One region of the Pseudoalteromonas sp. NH0006-46 genome, then DNA from elsewhere that is predicted to be linked to it. Evidence: predicted binding sites of a transcription regulator. Region 1 holds the regulator's gene; each other region holds the start of a gene.

Region 1 (5,877 bases):
AATAGTGTTGGTTTTGTAAAACCCGGTAAATATTCAATAATGTGATTAAATTCATCTTGTTCTTTTGGCAAGTTTCGCACATCGATGCTAACGGCGATTTTATCGTAGTTATCAGAAACGCTTCTTACCAAAGAAGGTAATAAATTTACAGGGATGTTATCTACGCAATAATAACCTAGATCTTCAACAACGCGTAAAGCAACCGACTTACCAGAACCAGAACGGCCACTTATGATAATCAACTCCATTAATCACCCTTTAAATTTATTACGATTGGTCAACAATAATTTGATACAGCTCGGCGTCCGATTTAGCACAGCGTAGCTGTTTGCAAAATTCTTTGTTTTTTAGTTTATCAGCTATCGTCGCTAGCGTCTTTAAGTGTTGCTGGTTATCACCATCAGGTACGATGAGTGCAACAAAAATATCAACTGGTCGATTATCTATAGCATCAAAGTTAATCGGTGTTTCACTTACTAATACTAATGCTAAAGGTTCTTGTGCGCCGCTCATTCGACCATGTGGAATAGCTATGCCTCTTCCTATTCCTGTGCTACCTAGCTTTTCGCGAGTTAATAAAGCGCCCAAAATATCTTGTTGAGACAAATACGGTAATTTATCGTGAGCAAGCTCGCTAATAAATTCTAAAATTCTTTTTTTACTATTAAAAAGGACCGCAGCTTTGCTGCAGTCCTGGCATATAAGTGAACTTAGTTTCATCATATTAGTGTCGAGCAAGCTTCTCTTTGTGTTTAATTACTTGACGGTCAAGCTTATCAATCAATGAATCAATCGCTGCATACATATCTTGATGTTCAGTGGATGCGAATAATTCAGCGCCACTTACATGAATAGTTGCTTCTGCTTTTTGATTTAATTTTTCTATATCAAGAATGACATGAACATTATTAATATGATCAGAGTGCCTTTCTAGCTTCGCAAATTTGGTATTTATATAGTCTCTTAATGAATCAGTTAGTTCTACATGACGACCAGTTAAATTTAGTTGCATAAGCATTACCCTCTTTGTTTAGCGTCTTAGATCAGGCTCTTTCGCTGATTTGACGGTGGAATAGCAAGAGATTCGCGGTATTTTGCGATTGTCCGTCTTGCTACTTTAATTCCTTGCTCAGCCAATATATCCGCAATTTTGCTATCACTCAATGGTTTTGCTGAGTTTTCTGCTGCGATTAATTTTTTGATAAGTGCTCGTATCGCTGTGGATGAACATTCTCCACCATTTTCCGTGCTTACATGGCTTGAGAAAAAGTATTTAAGCTCAAATATTCCACGCGGTGTGTGCATGTACTTTTGAGTCGTTACGCGCGAAATTGTCGATTCGTGCATTTCTACCATTTCGGCTACATCATTTAAAACCATAGGTTTCATGGCTTCTGGACCGTGTTCAAAAAAGCCTTGTTGTTGTTTTACGATACAGTTAGTTACTTTTAAAAGTGTGTCGTTTCTGCTTTCTAAACTTTTAATAAACCATTTAGCTTCTTGTAAATGTGAGCGAATAAACTGGCTATCACCGCTCGACTTAACTGTACGCGACATTGCAGCATATTGGCTGTTCACACGAATTTTTGGCATGCTGTCTGGGTTTAGTTCAACAACCCAGCGGCCTTTAATTTTCTTAACTGACACATCTGGTATTACATATTCAGACTCTTCTCGCACTATTGTGTCTGCAGGCTTTGGGTTAAGCGTATGAATAAGTGTCATTACTTCTTTAAGCTCATCTTCTTTGAGCTTCGTTTTTTTCATTAATGTACGGTAGTCGCGAGCAGCTAACAAATCTATGTGCTCGGTTAAAATCATTTTTGTTTCGTCAATAAAAGGGGTGCCTTTATCAAATTGATTTAACTGAATACACAAACATTCTTGTAAGCTTCGTGCTGCAATACCAACAGGGTCAAATAATTGAATACGCTTTAAAACGGCTTCAATTTCATCAAGTTCAACCTCAACGTCATCGTCGTTATCTTGATTAAAGCTCTCTAAAATTTCTTCACAGCTGAGGGTTAATATGCCTGAGTCGTCCACGGCTTCAACTATTGCAATAGCAATCGCTTCATCCGTAGGGCTAAATGGCGTTAGTTGTAATTGCCACATTAAGTATTCGTGAAGGGTTTCAGTCGATGCACCTTGATAAATAGACTCATCTTCAGGCATGGGGCCTGAAGACGATGCTGGGGCGGCACTCATGTACTCATCCCAGCTAACGTCCATTGCCATGTCGTCACTGACGGTATCTTTTGCTAGGGCTTCACCACTGTCTTGTTCATACTCACTGGGGGCTTCATCTGCAGATGCACTTACTGTCACTTCATCATTATCTGCTTTTTGCTCATTTTTGCCTGCAAGGTCATCGGCATAGTCTTGCTCCTCAACCTCAAGTAATGGGTTGCTGTCGAGCGCTTCTTGTATTTCTTGCTGAAGATCCAATGTGCTTAATTGCAGCAAGCGAATAGCTTGTTGCAACTGAGGTGTCATTGTAAGTTGCTGGCCCATGCGCAGCTGTAGTGATTGCCTCATGTATCTCTAACAATCCTTTTAAGTTGTTATAATTAATACTAGCAGATGCATACAAATAAGGCGTAAATGTTACAGCCTAAATTGCTCGCCTAAATATACATCGCGTACAGTTTTATCGTTTAATACGTGTTCAGGGGTACCAGAAGCAATCAGTTCCCCATGAGAAACTATGTAGGCTTTTTCGCAAACATCAAGGGTTTCTCTTACATTATGGTCTGTTATTAATACACCAATACCACGGTTTTTAAGGTGTTCAATAATTTTTTTAATATCCAACACTGAAATAGGGTCAACGCCGGCAAACGGTTCGTCTAATAAAATAAACTTTGGATCTGCAGCTAAAGCACGTGCAATCTCTACTCGGCGACGCTCTCCGCCCGATAGTGCCATACCTTTGCTATCGCGAATGTGTTGAATACTAAATTCATCCAATAGATTATTAAGTGTATCTTCTCTGGCTTGCTTAGTGAGCTCCTTTCGAGTTTCTAAAATAGCCATTAAGTTTTGATACACGGTTAACTTTCTGAATATAGACGACTCTTGCGGCAAGTAGCCAATGCCTAATCTAGCACGACTGTGCATAGGTAAAAGAGTAATATCGTTCTCGTCGATAGATATTTTACCTTTATCGCTAGGGACTAAGCCTACAATCATATAAAACGTGGTGGTTTTACCGGCACCGTTAGGACCAAGTAAGCCCACAATGCTGCCGGCTTTAACTTCTAAGCCTACATTTTTAACTACTTCTCGGCCTTTGTAGCTTTTGGCTAATAGCTCTGCTTTTAATGTACTCATGGCTTACCTTTATCGCTTTTTTTTGGCTCCACAGGTACTAAAATGGTGTGCACGCGATCCGTTGAGCTTTCATCTTTTTCGGCGCTAATGAGTTGTTGCTCAATATCGTAGGTAATGCTTTTTGCATTCATTTTTTGCCCAGCTTGAGAGACCTGTGCATTTCCAATTAATGTTAAAAAACGTTTAGAAACATCGTATCTAACTTCATTAGCGCTGGCGCTCATTATTGTGCCGTCGGCTTGTTTTTCTTCAAAATAAGCGGGTGTACCTGTAGCAATTAACAGTTGCTTGTTATCACCCAATTCATCGCGTTTATGCACTTCTAGGCGGTCAGCGGTAATTTTTCTGTCGCCATGAATAATTTCAACGTTTTTTTCGAATATACCTACATTTTCTTTCAGTTGACCTTCTTGCTTATCAGCACTAATAGAAATTTGATTTGCAGCAAGTGGCGCCGTTGGTTCAGCAGCATTTGCACCGAGTGCAAGTATAAATGTTGGAATAATAAAGAGTGTTAATAGTTTATTGGTCATAATAAATAGTTCGCGTATGGTTAATTAGTTTTATCACTTCGGTTTTTAAATCGGCTTCGAGGCCTTTACCGGTGATCTTTAAATTGGGTCCTGTAACAATGACAGGTTGTTCTGATTGCATCGTTAGTAATTTTATATCTACCTGAATATTATCAGCATTTATTTTATCTATCATTGCGTTATCAGTTAAGTTACTAGCAACAACGTTACCTTCTAGTATTAATTGTCTGCCTTCGTATAGTGTTGCTTCGTTAGCGTTAATTCGCCACGTTTGTTTGTCGTTATAAAGCGTAAAAATGGGTTTATCAAAAAAGGTAAATCCTAATTCTTGATATAACTCCATTCGCGCTGCCGTTACTTTGTGGCTAATCTTCCCATTCTCGTCATACGCTGTTTGTTTTAGCTCTATGGCAGTGTAATCGGGCTTTGCAATAATGTCTGCTTCGGTTTGCTGCGGTAAACTTACTTGTGTGAAATAAGGGTACCAAAGCCAAACCATACAGCTGATGAATAAAACGCTTAATATGATGCGCGCTGCATTCATGAACTCGTACCTTTGGTGGTCAAGGGTTTGTTGTTTTCAAGCATTAGCAGGTCGGTAAGCTCTCTCACTGCACCAAATCCACCAAGCATTTGTGTGGTGTAATGCGCTAAACGTTTTATTAGCGGATGTGCGTCATTTACTGCAACAGCAAACCCTACTAACTCCATTACCGGCATGTCGGGGCCGTCATCGCCAATGTAGGCAATTTGCTCATCACATAAGTTAAGCTTTGTTTTTAGCTCCTCATAAGCGAGGAGTTTGTTTTCTTGACCTTGGTAAATGTGTTGTACTGTTAGGCTTGTCATACGCTGTTGTACTATTTTTGAATGTCGTCCGGTAATAACCGCAACGTCAAAGCCGCTGTTAATTAGCGCTTTAATGCCAAAGCCATCTTTTGTATTAAACGCTTTGAGCTCTTCACCTTGGTTACCCAGATAAATACGACCATCAGAAAACACACCATCGATATCACAAATAAGCAGCTTTACTTTTTTAGCACGTGCTTTTGCGTCTTCGCTTAGAGGTTGATAGAGCTCTTCAAATTGCATTTATAGTACTCCTGCTTTTAATAAGTCTTGCGTATTTAATGCACCAATAGGGTGATTTTGCTCATCAACAATTATTAAGCCATTTATACGTTTTTGCTCCATAATATTTAACGCTTCAGCGGCCAAAATATCTTGTGTTGCAGTGGTGCAGGACTTAGTCATCACAACATCTATTTGTGTTGTATGTATATCAATTCGTTGTTCTAAAATACGGCGTAAATCACCGTCAGTAAATAGCCCTACAAGTTGCTGCTGAGAATCAACTATGGCCGTCATACCTAACCCTTTGGCCGACATTTCTATTAGCGCATCTTTTATAGTTTGCGTAACATTAATAATAGGTGTGTTTTTACCGCTATGCATAACATCTTTTAAGGTCAGCAGCAAACGTTTACCTAAACTACCGCCGGGGTGAGATAGCGCAAAGTCATCAGCTGTAAAACCGCGGGCTTCTAAGAGTGCAACCGCCATGGCATCACCCATTGCAAGTGTTGCTGTTGTACTTGCTGTTGGAGCTAAGCCTAACGAACAAGCTTCTTTTTGTACTTTTATGCAAATATGTACGTTGGCAAGCGTGGCCATCGTTGAGCTGGCGTTGCCTGTCATGGCTATCATTTTGGCGCCAAGGCGTTTTAAAACAGGAATTATATTGAGTACTTCGCTTGTTTCACCAGAGTTAGAAATGAGCATAACCACATCATTTTTAGTGATCATCCCCAGATCGCCATGACTGGCCTCACCCGGATGTACAAAAAAAGCAGGGCTGCCAGTACTTGCTAATGTTGCTGCTATTTTATTACCAATATGACCTGATTTTCCCATACCTATAACGATAGTTCGGCCTTGGCAATCATATATTAATTGACATGCTTGATGAAAATTTTCATCCACATATCGTGCAATATCACTCAATGCTTGG
Region 2 (5,877 bases), on a different contig from region 1:
ACATTAGCGTTGATGAGCGCAAATACGGAGTGAGAGTTTCACCACATATTTATACAACTAAAGAAGATATCAACGCGCTGATCAAAATCATAAAGCAAGCCCTTAAGGAATTTGACTAAGTAACTGCTTACGTTGACGCAAAGCATCTATCTGTTGTTGTGTACGCGTAACTTTTGATTCATAGGCGCTAGTAATTGGTGCGGTTTTTTTTGCAATGGCGTCAGCAATAGAAGAAGCGCCTAAACGGTTAGCTTGATCTTGTGTTACATAGCTGGCTTGCTGTACTTGCTCTTGATAGGCTTTTTCTGTTTGTTTAAGCGTTAATTGTAGTTTGCTTATTTCACGCTCTATTTGCTGAACTTCTAAAAAGTTATCTACTGAAGAGTCTGTAATGTTGTTACTTGGCGTACTGTTTTTGTAGGCTTCAATAATGTTTGTTTCTTTTACAGTGATAACTTCCGCATTTTTTGCGCACGGTGTTTGGCTAAAGGTAGGAACGCCTTTAATTACACACTTGTATACCGTTGTATTTTGCGAAAAAGAAAAAAAAGGTAGCGCTGTGCATGTAATTAACAATATGAATCGGTTCATAGCGAAACCTGAAGTGGCTATAGTTTTATTAATAATGCACTAAGTTATAACGGGTTACAATTTGTTTAATTTTAATAAATTTTAGTCATAAAAAACCACAATTAAGTGGTTTAAATCTAGTATGCGGTAGAGAGGGAGGGATAGACTTGCTTACATCCATGTAATCAACCGCTACGTGACGCTTGCAGCGGCCTAAACTGTTCCCGAGACTTTATCGAACCCTGTCGAGGGTTCTCACCCTCCCCGTTGTTAACGGAGTTAAAATTCAGGCACAAAAAAACCACAATTAAGTGGTTTATATCTAGTATATGGTGGAGAGGGAGGGATTCGAACCCTCGATAGAGCTACAAACTCTATACTCCCTTAGCAGGGGAGCTCCTTCGGCCACTCGGACACCTCTCCAACGCATAACCGGTTGTGTTAATGATATTAAAAAACCACCAACTAGAATATGGTGGAGAGATAGGGATTTGAACCCTAGATAGGCTACAAACCTATGCCGGTTTTCAAGACCGGTGCATTCGACCACTCTGCCATCTCTCCGTGACGCAGAATAATACTTAGGTGGAGGGGGTGTGTAAATAGCAAAATGTTTGTTTGCCTAAAAAATAGACGTAAATGCGTGTTTTTTTGTAAATAGAGGGGAATTGATACTATTTTTAATAAAATAAAGAGGTTGCAGCAAACAAAGGGAGCTAAAAAAGGTTTTTAGTGGTTGGGTGTTGGCTGCACCAAAAAATAATCATGGTTGGATGATTATTTGTACTGAGCTGCGCCGCCAAGTGCTAGTTTTTTACCAAGCGTATTAAGTCTGGCTAGCATTTTTGCTTTTCGGTTAGTTGGTTTAACTGCAATTTGTGTGTTTGCTGTTTGGTTTAATGTATTTATAGGGTTCATCACTTGGCTCCGGGTTTAGGTTTGTTGAAAACATGCGCATTTTGCATGCGAAACGTACAAAAATAAAACGATAAAAATTACATGTGAGGCATTAGTTATATTTATCTGAATTGACGTTTGTTAACTAAGTGTTTAATTGTGTTTTTTCTATTTTTTGATTTTTATATTGTTTTTATATTGTTTAAGCTGTTGCTAAATAAGGGTTATTTTTTATTTTGCTTTTTATTTATGCATATTCCATTATTTTTATTGGGTAATTATTCAGATTATTTTATTTTGGTTTTTACTTGTGATGTTCATAGCATTTTTCATGGCGCTTGATAGGAGTGTTCAGTGCAATAAAAAATCGTTATTAATTTAATATTTAAAATATTAATTGACCTAAAAATATAATTTTTTCAATGTTGGGGCTTTTAGTAAATAAAAAGCGCCTACTTTAAGGTAGGCGCTTTAGTGTTAGTTACGTTTAAACGTGTCTAACTGGGGATGGAGCCGCTCAGCTTTTTGCTAAGGGCATTAATTTAAGAGCTAATCGTTTACTGAATACTTTAGCCTTGCGCAGCGACTCTAAATTGGGTGGTTAAAGCGCTAGTGTTATCAAAAACAGAGTAAGGCGTATGAGCTAAATTTAAGTTTATAAAAACGTTAAAAGTGATAAAGCTAACGTAATGACGCTGTTTTTATACTTATTATTTAAATAGGTAAAAGGGTGAACGAAGTCTGTATCTGTATAAAGCCACAAAGCTGTTTACTAAGGCAAGTGCTAACCAGACCAATGCCCCGTAATCTGAGCCGAACAACATAAACGAGGGAAAAGAGAGAAAGCAGATACAAAAAAGCAGCATTCAATAAAATGCTGCTGAAGGGATGTTAAATAGGGAGAATAAAGTGCGGGTTATTTAACGTGTTTAAAGGTAAATAATTGATACCCTTCTAGCTCAGGAACTAACGTTACTAGCTGCTCTTCTTGTTTTGCAATTTCAGCAAAATTACCGCACAGTGAATTAGCGCGTTGCTCTAAATTGTTTGCGTGTAACTCTACTTTTTCTTCAATTTGTGCGCCCATGTTTTCCATGCGCTCTTCAAATGCATCCATATCACCACCCGAACCTAATAATTCAGATCCAAGCGCGACCAATATACTGCCCATAGATTGCATGACTGCTGATTCAACGGCAGTTTCTATTTGTTTTTCAAACTGGTGTTCAAAGTTTTCACCAAATTGGTTAAAACTTTGCTGGCCCATAACAAAGGTGCCTTCTTGATAAAACGTGTTTTCTACTTCCAAGCGTATATCGTCCATTAACGACGACATACCGTCTAAGCCGTTAATGTTAAACGCATTGCCTACTTCTTCTAAAGCGACACCGGCGATTTTTACACCGTCTAATGCAATATTAGCGACTTCCGGTAACTGTGTGCGTAAGCTATCGGAGTATTGAGTAAGTGCTTGGCGTTGTGAGTTATTAAGTGCAACAAACTCACCATTTACCATTAAATCGCCGTTATTGTTAAATTGCATAGCTTGGTTTTTTGCTGTAAAAATTTCTAGTTCGTTTGGCTTAATGCGAACATCATTTTTAAACTCCACATCGCATTGATCGTTGCTAAATGAAATTGTTGAATCGCTGTCGTTGTGTGCCATAGCAACAGGTGTACAGATTAATGCGCTAACTAATAGTAATTTTTTCATTTGATGACTCTATTTTTTGTTGATAACAAATAACTAATAACAAGTTTGGTGCCACTATTTTTTTATTAACAAAAGCAATGGTTTATATTTTTTGTTGGGGTTGATGGTCTGTTTTGTTTTTATTATTAGGCTATATTTTGGCGAATTTAACCAACGAATATAAATTTATAAAAAAAATTTATCGATACGATAAAAAACTCTCACTTTCCACAATTGCAATTTAGCGCTATTTATTCACATTAATGACATGAAGGCTATTTACTATAGCTTTGTGGCTTTACTTTGATGCTAATTTGCACAGCATATTGGTGTTAAATTTTTTAATTTACCAATTACATTAATTAAAGCGTAATTGGTCTCAAACACTTTATGGAGTGGGTTGTGGGTAAGACATTTAGTTACGATGCGCTAGATGATGATTTTGTTGAAGACGAATACGAAATGGTCGGTCGAAATCAACACGATAAAAACAAGCAAAAGGTTAAGAAAAAGTTGGAAGACTACCTTGAGCAAAAACGTTTGCGTAAAAATCTAGGCGAAGATGACTTAAGCGATTACATCGATTAAATTGCACTAGTATAAATACACTACCAATAAATAACCGCCGGTTAAGTGTACAGGCATGTACGCTTAATAGGTTGTTACATTGGCAATAAAGAGGCTATTTGCCTCTTTATTACTTTTTACTGCGCGCTTTTAGCCTTAGTTAATGCTTTTTGTATCGTTAGCTCTAACTTTTCTGGCTTAGTAAAAGGGGCATAGCGTTTAATTGGCGTGCCATCGGCTGCAATTAAAAATTTGGTGAAATTCCATTTTATTTTTCGAGTTAAAAACCCCGGTAATGCTGATTTCAAAAATCGGTATACAGGGTGTGCATTTTTACCATTCACATCAACTTTGCCTGCTATTAAAAAGCTGACCCCGTAATTTACTAAGCACCCTTGCTCTATTTGCGAGGCATCCCCTGGCTCTTGTTGGCCAAATTGATTGCACGGAAAACCTATAATCACTAACCCTTGACTGGCGTATTTCTCATGAAGCGCTTGTAAAGATGCGTATTGGTAGGTAAACCCGCATTTACTTGCTGTATTAACAATGAGGACAACTTTTCCCTCAAAGTCATCAAAGTTTAGAGGTTGTCCTTGTAGGCTTGTTGCGCTTAATTGATGAAACTTTTGCATAGTGGCTTCTTGTTTTTTTTGTTGGAGCATATTTTAACGCGGTAAGAGGGTTACATAAAGTATAAAATTTAATCGTGCCGTGAGGTATAAAAACCCGTGTTCTAAGTAAAAAGTGAGTAAGGTTTCCGCGCCCTTCTCACACCCTTGGATTACATCTATGTAGGCAACAAAGAGTGGAGAGCCTAGGCTGCGAAATATTTAATTTTAAGAGGTCAATAAACCTTAATTTAAAATTAGAAACAAGCCCATACCAGCAAGTGTTGTGTAGTAAATATTATGCGTTTTATAAGCAACAATAATGGCTACAATAGCGGCACTTAAATAAGGGTTTTGCCAATGCAAATTTATGCCTTCGTCGTTCAAAAATACGATAGGTACCCAAATAGCAGTAAGAACGGCCGGTGCGCTAAAGCTCAAAAACTGCTGCATTTTGGGCCCTACTTTAAAAGGTAGTGAGCGGTGTAAAAACAAGTAACGGGTAAAGAATGTAATACAGGCCATAAGTAAGATAGTGGTCATCATGGTTTAGTTTCCCTTTTAGCTGAAAGTCTTGCCGTTGTATAACCAGCACTCATTGCTAATAATGCGGAGCACACTAGCCATAACTCAAACCCTGTGCTTTTTAACCATGTAGCAGTAACACCTGCAACAATAACAGTGACTAAAGATGCGGCATTTTTAATACCTGGGATAACTAAGGCAATAAAAGTAGCTGCAATTGCAAAGTCGAGCCCTAAGTTAGTTAAATCGGGAAGCATAGAGCCTGCAACAATGCCTATTAATGTCCAAATATTCCATGCAATGTAAAAACTAAAGCCTGCACTTAGCGCATAAACTAAACGCACTTGTGTGCGATAAGCTTTGCGGTGGTGAGAAAAGGCAAATAATTCATCGGTTAATACAAAGCTAACAGGTAAACGCCAGCGCATTGGCTGATCAATCACTTTATGCCTGACAGCAAGCCCATATAAAAAATGACGAGAGCTAATGATAAACGTAGTGAATAATATGGTCAGCAAGGGCGTGTTGCCCGCCATAAGTTCAATCGCGACAAGTTGAGCCGATCCTGCAAAAACCAGTAACGACATAGCTTGCGTTTCAAGTGCAGTAAACCCATTTTGAATAGCTAAAGAACCACATAATATTCCCCATGGAATGACGGCTAAGCAAAGCGGAAGCATATCTAAAAAGCCTTTTATAATCGCTTTTTTAACTGGTTGCATAGCATTTACCTTGCTGGCTTGTAGAATGGAAGATAATGATACCTTATTATAAGGTGAAAGTGATTAACATGAGCTCTGGATAATAAATCTTTCTCAAGCAGTTAGTTGCAGTGCTAACTTGGTTGAATTTACTTGCATTAGGCCAGTTAGTAACGCATAAACTTTTATGTTTTCACTGAAAATCTCTAGCTAGGGTTCAGATTAATTATTATTGAATGATAATGTTTATTAGAGGGTAAATATAATGACAACAATAAAAGTATGGGATGGGTTTATTCGGTGTTTTCATTGG
Region 3 (5,877 bases), on a different contig from region 1:
CTCTAAAAGCTTACAAAAAATGCTATTTGCCCAGTATCAATTTCTTAATATTGAGGGCGAAACAGAAGACCTTAATGCTATCTTTGCTAAATTACCTGAGCACACGCCAGCATCGGGAGCAGGTGACTGCGCAGCGCCTAAGTTACTTCAGCATGCGTTTAAACATAAATTAACGCCTATTGCTATGGGTGAATTTTGGTGGGGAGCGCCGCCAAAATCAGCGGTTAGGCAACATAAAAACTACTACCCTTCTTGCTTTAGTAAATGCCAACCTATTTTGGGCCACATGTTAAAAGGTTTAAACGTAGAACCGAGCCCGCTTCTCAATAACCCGGCACAAGGTAAAGAGCTTGCTGTTGTTTATCAAGATGATGATTTGGTAATAGTGAATAAACCGGCAGAGTTTTTATCGGTACCCGGCATTACCATAGACGATTCTGTATTTTTGCGTATGAAAACACAATTTCCAGAGGCTACAGGCCCACTTATTGTGCACCGATTGGATATGTCTACTTCCGGGCTATTAATTATTGCCCTAAATAAACGGGCACATAAAGCCATTCAAAAACAATTTATTGAGCGCACAATAGAAAAACGCTACGTTGCTTTAGTCGACGGCAACATAGAGCAAGAAAGCGGGACTATAGAGTTACCCCTTACACCAGACTTTGATGATAAACCGCGCCAAAAAGTGTGTTACCAAAAAGGTAAGCCTTCACTAACAACATGGCAAGTGCTTGAGCGAAAAAACAACACAACACGCTTGCAGCTATATCCTAAAACAGGCCGCACACATCAATTGCGAGTGCACTGTGCACATGTTTTGGGTTTAAATACCCCTATTGTTGGTGATACACACTATGGTAAAAAAGCAGACCGATTACATCTGCACGCTGAGTACTTGGCGTTCACACACCCGATTACTCATGAACGATTAGAGTTTAAAGTTGCCGCTGATTTTTAATAATTAAGCATTAAATTATGCGTTTAATACCGTGCTAATACTAAGATTATGGACGTAGATATTTTTTAAAATAACTTTTATGATAATGTGATTACATGATTAACGCCGTGAAAACATCTATTTATATTTTATTAGCTACACATTTTGGGTGTAATTTTACGCACACAGTTTAAATAACTGAGCGTTGTCGTAGTATTAAGTAACGTATACTAAATTGGTAAGGGAATAACATGATGATAAATATACAAACGCAAATGAGCTACCTCAGGGCAGTGATTAAGCCGGTTGTCGTTATCTTTTTTTTACTTGCCACTTTTCAAAGTACTGCTAACTCTGCAAATACGTCCTCCATTGAGTTAAGCCAAAAAGCCGTAAGCGTACTTATTAAAAATGTAAGAACCGATAAGCTTGATTACCTGCAAAACAAAAAACAAATTACTCAAGCGTATGAACTGAGTAAATTAAAGTATAGTAACTCACTACATTTAGAATCCGCTGCCATTTATGCCGAGCTTCTTTTTAGACAAGAAAAGTATGATGAGCTAAATGCCCACCTTAATGAGTATTTAGCAAATCAACAACTGCCTAAACAGCCCGACATTTTACTACTATTTTTAGAGTCACAACTAAAATTACTGAGCTTGAAAAAAAAGCTCAAACAAGCAAGCGATGTTATTAAAAAATTAGAAACGCGTTATGCGCAATCTACACCCGCCGAAAAAATTATCATATTAAAAGCCTTCGCGTTTTATTATACAGAAACAGATGACCTAAAAAAAACCTTAAGTGTTGCACTTGACGGATTAGAGCTAGCAATTCAAAAAAATGATATTGCATCGCAAGGTTACTTCTATAGAAAAATAGCCGACGCTTATAATTACTTAGACGAAAAAGAAAAAGGCATTATTTACGCTAAAAAAGCACTCGTTGCTTACCAGCAAACACAAGATGGCTTATATACAGCAAAAGCCTATTGGAGTTTAGGTAACGTATTACTTGAAATAAACAAGCTACAAGAAGCACTTATTTATTTTGATAAAGCACTCGCCTATTTTGAATCAGTTGATATGCAAAAAGGACTTTCTTTTGCACAGTATTCAATTGCTAACATTTTGTATAAACAAGAAAACTATGAAGACGCTTTAACCCTAGCAAATAAAAACCTTAAAGTTGCCCGTGCAGCTGAAATAGGCGATATGAAACTAGCAACAATGATCTTAATGTTAGATATCTATTCAAAACAAGGCTTACCTGAAAAAGCCGATAAAATGAATGATCAAGTATTTTCGATGTTAGACGACTTTAGCCGCAGCATTTACAAAGCTGAATTTCTTCAAAAGCGATATCAATTAAAACGAAACCTGAACAAAACAGACGATGCATTTGATGCTATGGAGCAAATGCTTACATTTATGAAAAAGCATTACGAAGCCACCAGCGAAACAAACATTAAAACACTGCAAATAAAATTTGAAGTGAAAGAAAAAGAAGAAAAAATACTTCAATTAGAATACGACAAAAACATAAATGAGCTACTTGCTAAAGAAGAATATCAACAAAAAATTATTTGGCGTTTAAGCGCAACAATTGCATTTATTTTAGTTATTGTGTCGTTATTACTCATTTATAAACAGGTACTTCAGCGTAAAAAATACTACAGTATGGCGCTAACAGACTATTTAACTAAAAGTTTTAATCGACGCGGTATAATGAAAAAAGCCGCTAATACACTTAAACAAAGCAACGCAACTATTGCTATTGTTGATTTAGATTTATTTAAACATATCAACGATACTTATGGCCATGATGTAGGTGATGCAGTACTTGTTGCCTTTGCGCGTGCAGCACAAAGTGTACTCGACGATGATGACCAATTTGGCCGCTATGGTGGTGAAGAATGGTTATTTGTTTTAAACACAGTAGATAAAAAAAGTGTTGAAGCAACATTCGATTCTATTGCTAATGCGCTAATTAATTATTGTAGTGAAATACAAGACTTAAAAAACGCAGAAACCATTACTTTTAGCGCAGGTGCAGCAATTAGCACCTCTTCTAATCGCTCACTTGAAAAACTCATCATTCATGCTGATGAGCTTCTTTATAAAGCCAAACAAAGTGGCCGCAATCAAGTTAATGTAGAGCAGCCCTAGATACATTAGGGTTTAGCAAATTTTAGCACGCTTGGTAAGTGAGAAATTATTTCACCCTCTTGTCTGTAAAAAATACATAGATAAAACAGCCTAACAAACACACCAAATATAAAACCAAGTAATTTCATAAAGTTACACTATGGCACTACGTTTGCTTCAATCGTTACAAGCAACGTAATTAATTAGGAAGATTTATGAATATTTTTGAAGCACTACGTAATGACCATGATAAACAACGCGAATTAGTTGATGCGCTTATTCAAACAAAAGGCGATACACAAAAACGCCACAGCTTAATGGATGAGCTAAAAACGCAGCTAGAAGAACATGCCAAATTTGAAGAACGCTACTTTTATAATCCATTAATTTGTGAAGACTTAACGCAAGAAAAAGCCCGTCACAGCGTTGCCGAACACCACGAAATAGACGAATTAATTGAACAACTTGAAGACACCGAAATGAGCTCGTCGGCATGGTTGGTCGAGGCTAAAAAATTACATCATTTAGTGCATCATCATTTAGATGAAGAAGAACATGAGGTATTTCAGCTAGCGGGTAAAGCGCTGTCTGAAGGGCAAAAAGAGCGCCTAGGCGATAAATACAACGACGCAATGCACTAACCATTGCAGGTAACAAATTCATACACCTCCCTGTGTACTTTTGGTTATAAGCTAATTGGCTTATAACCATTTTTTTGTATAAGCGCTCTACTTTACTGTGAATTTAATGTCTTGATCACGTAATAAATACAGCGCAAAACATGCTGCCCACATTGGCCACGCTGCAAAAAATAATAAGTTATTAAACCCATCTATGTATTGGTTATAAGATGACAACGTAGACAAACCATGCATTATAAAAACCACACCGTAAGTAATTCGTTTTTTGATCCCTGCTAAAAATGCCAACATTAAAATAAGCTGAAGCGCGCCCAATACATAAGCAACAACGTCAGTAGAGCCACTAATCCCATAAAAGTGTTCGAATATACGTGCACTATGACCCGGATTCACAAACTTATCGAGAGTCCACATTATCATTACTATAAAAACACCTAAACGAAGCGACAAAAGTGACCACTGTAAACGGCTTTGAACATCGCTACTTAAAGAACCTGTCATAAAATTTCCTTTAAAAATATATAAATAAACCAAGAATTGAACAAGACCGTATAAGCTATGATTAATTTCAGACTATTAAGATTTAATACGAATTGGTAATCAACAATAGTTAACGTTTAAAGACTATAATAAGCATAATTTGCAAACATCCATTCTAAAAATTAAAAAAGTTAAACTTTGATTGAAAGATATTTTTATTCCTTTCGGTCTTTATCGCCAGTAACTAATTACACTAGAGAGACAACGCTTGAAACACGCATACTTAGCACTATCCTTAGCCACTATATTAAACACTCCCCTTGTAGCCTTTGCAGCTGACAAAACGCAAGCACAAGATTCGATTGAGCATATTGAAGTGGCAGGCCAAGTTATAAAGTCTCAAGGACTTTCTGTTAAAAATGAAACAATTGACGGCCCTTTTGGCGATAATTTAGCATTGCAAGACATAGCACGCTCAGTAACACCTATTTCAAGCGAGTTAATAGAGCAACTAAACATTACTACTTTACAAGACGTATTAGCAGTAAGCCCAAACACCTATTCTGCAAGTGGATTTGGTGCGCCAAGTTTACCTACTATTCGTGGCCAATTGGGTGAGCTTTTTCAAGATGGAACACGTCGTCAAGCAGGAAACAACGGTTTTGGTGTTCCTTTATCGTTCAACTCTATAGAACAGATAGATGTTGTTAAAGGCGCTCCACCTGTTTTATTCGGTTCGAGTCAGCGTAATGGTGGGTTTGTTAATTTACACTCTAAACAAGCGTCGACTGACGAAAGTAAGGGTAAAGCGAGCTTATCAGCAGGCCGTTGGGATCAATACAGTGCGCAAATTGACTTTACAGCCCCAATAATCAAAGACAAAGTAGGCTTTAGAGTAAGCTATGAGCACCTTGATCATGGTAGCTACTATGATTATTCGGGCACTAAAAGCGACAGCTTATTTGCTGCATTACGAATATTACCAGATGACAAAAGTAGCTGGGATATTAACTTTGAACTATACCAAGTTGAATTTACCGACAACGCCGGTATTAACCGCCCTACTCAAGCACTTATCGATCATGGCCTTTATATTACCGGCCAAGGCGTACAAGCAAATGGCAGTACAGTACCAGCTGCGGGTTCAATTGTGTCGCCTACTGGGCTAGTAAACATTGATCGCAGCACCGTACTTACCGACCCTGATAACCAAAACGAAGCTACAACCTATTTAATTCACAGTATTTACAAACGCGAGCTAAGCGCAAATGCTTCTATTAAAAACATTAGTTACTTTCAACATTTACAACGTGAAGAAATAGCACAAAATAGCTTTGTTGAAATTATTGACGGTGCCGACACTGCGCAAAACCGCACTGAGCTTACCTACCGATGGAATAGCGACCAGCAAACAATTTTTGCTTTCGACGTACGCTATAACAAAGTACTTGGCTACAGCCAATTTACCACCGAGGCCGATTTACCAATTGATTTAACTGGTCCACTTTCAAACCGCCGCATTCCCTTAACCGATGCACAAAAAGCACGTTTAGTTGAGCTTCGCCCTGGTGTGTTCGTATCACCTGGAGCGCAGTACGATATAAATAACGACGGTAGCGGCGACTTTAACCTATCAGACACTACTGACTCACGTTCATGGCAA

What was found. The regulator sigma-54, encoded in region 1, starts transcription at its own class of promoters, with help from an activator protein. The targets are predictions, from matches to a motif close to GTTGGCACGNNNNTNGNNT.
Region 2: AC27I2_RS16995 (YggN family protein) is a predicted target of sigma-54. The motif match lies at 3,219-3,237, and genes of this name have one in related genera.
Region 3: AC27I2_RS09350 (hemerythrin domain-containing protein) is a predicted target of sigma-54. The motif match lies at 3,253-3,271, and genes of this name have one in related genera.

The regions. Positions count from the first base shown of each region.
Region 1 covers NZ_BAAJML010000001.1:249,095-254,971, forward strand. The annotation lists gene rapZ (RNase adapter RapZ) at 1-248, opposite strand, end outside; gene ptsN (PTS IIA-like nitrogen regulatory protein PtsN) at 268-720, opposite strand; gene hpf (ribosome hibernation promoting factor) at 725-1,012, opposite strand; gene AC27I2_RS01110 (RNA polymerase factor sigma-54) at 1,039-2,538, opposite strand; gene lptB (LPS export ABC transporter ATP-binding protein) at 2,608-3,333, opposite strand; gene lptA (lipopolysaccharide transport periplasmic protein LptA) at 3,330-3,866, opposite strand; gene lptC (LPS export ABC transporter periplasmic protein LptC) at 3,856-4,410, opposite strand; gene kdsC (3-deoxy-manno-octulosonate-8-phosphatase KdsC) at 4,407-4,958, opposite strand; gene AC27I2_RS01135 (KpsF/GutQ family sugar-phosphate isomerase) at 4,959-5,877, opposite strand, start outside.
Region 2 covers NZ_BAAJML010000010.1:132,104-137,980, reverse strand. The annotation lists gene AC27I2_RS17020 (aminotransferase class V-fold PLP-dependent enzyme) at 1-119, shown strand, start outside; gene AC27I2_RS17015 (RNA-binding protein) at 103-591, opposite strand; tRNA gene AC27I2_RS17010 (tRNA-Ser) at 901-993, opposite strand; tRNA gene AC27I2_RS17005 (tRNA-Ser) at 1,044-1,134, opposite strand; gene AC27I2_RS17000 (hypothetical protein) at 1,348-1,488, opposite strand; gene AC27I2_RS16995 (YggN family protein) at 2,384-3,181, opposite strand; gene AC27I2_RS16990 (PA3496 family putative envelope integrity protein) at 3,563-3,748, shown strand; gene AC27I2_RS16985 (glutathione peroxidase) at 3,865-4,362, opposite strand; gene AC27I2_RS16980 (AzlD domain-containing protein) at 4,585-4,884, opposite strand; gene AC27I2_RS16975 (AzlC family ABC transporter permease) at 4,881-5,585, opposite strand; gene AC27I2_RS16970 (cytochrome b/b6 domain-containing protein) at 5,830-5,877, shown strand, end outside.
Region 3 covers NZ_BAAJML010000003.1:360,359-366,235, forward strand. The annotation lists gene AC27I2_RS09340 (RluA family pseudouridine synthase) at 1-964, shown strand, start outside; gene AC27I2_RS09345 (tetratricopeptide repeat-containing diguanylate cyclase) at 1,195-3,114, shown strand; gene AC27I2_RS09350 (hemerythrin domain-containing protein) at 3,309-3,734, shown strand; gene AC27I2_RS09355 (hypothetical protein) at 3,822-4,235, opposite strand; gene AC27I2_RS09360 (TonB-dependent receptor) at 4,483-5,877, shown strand, end outside.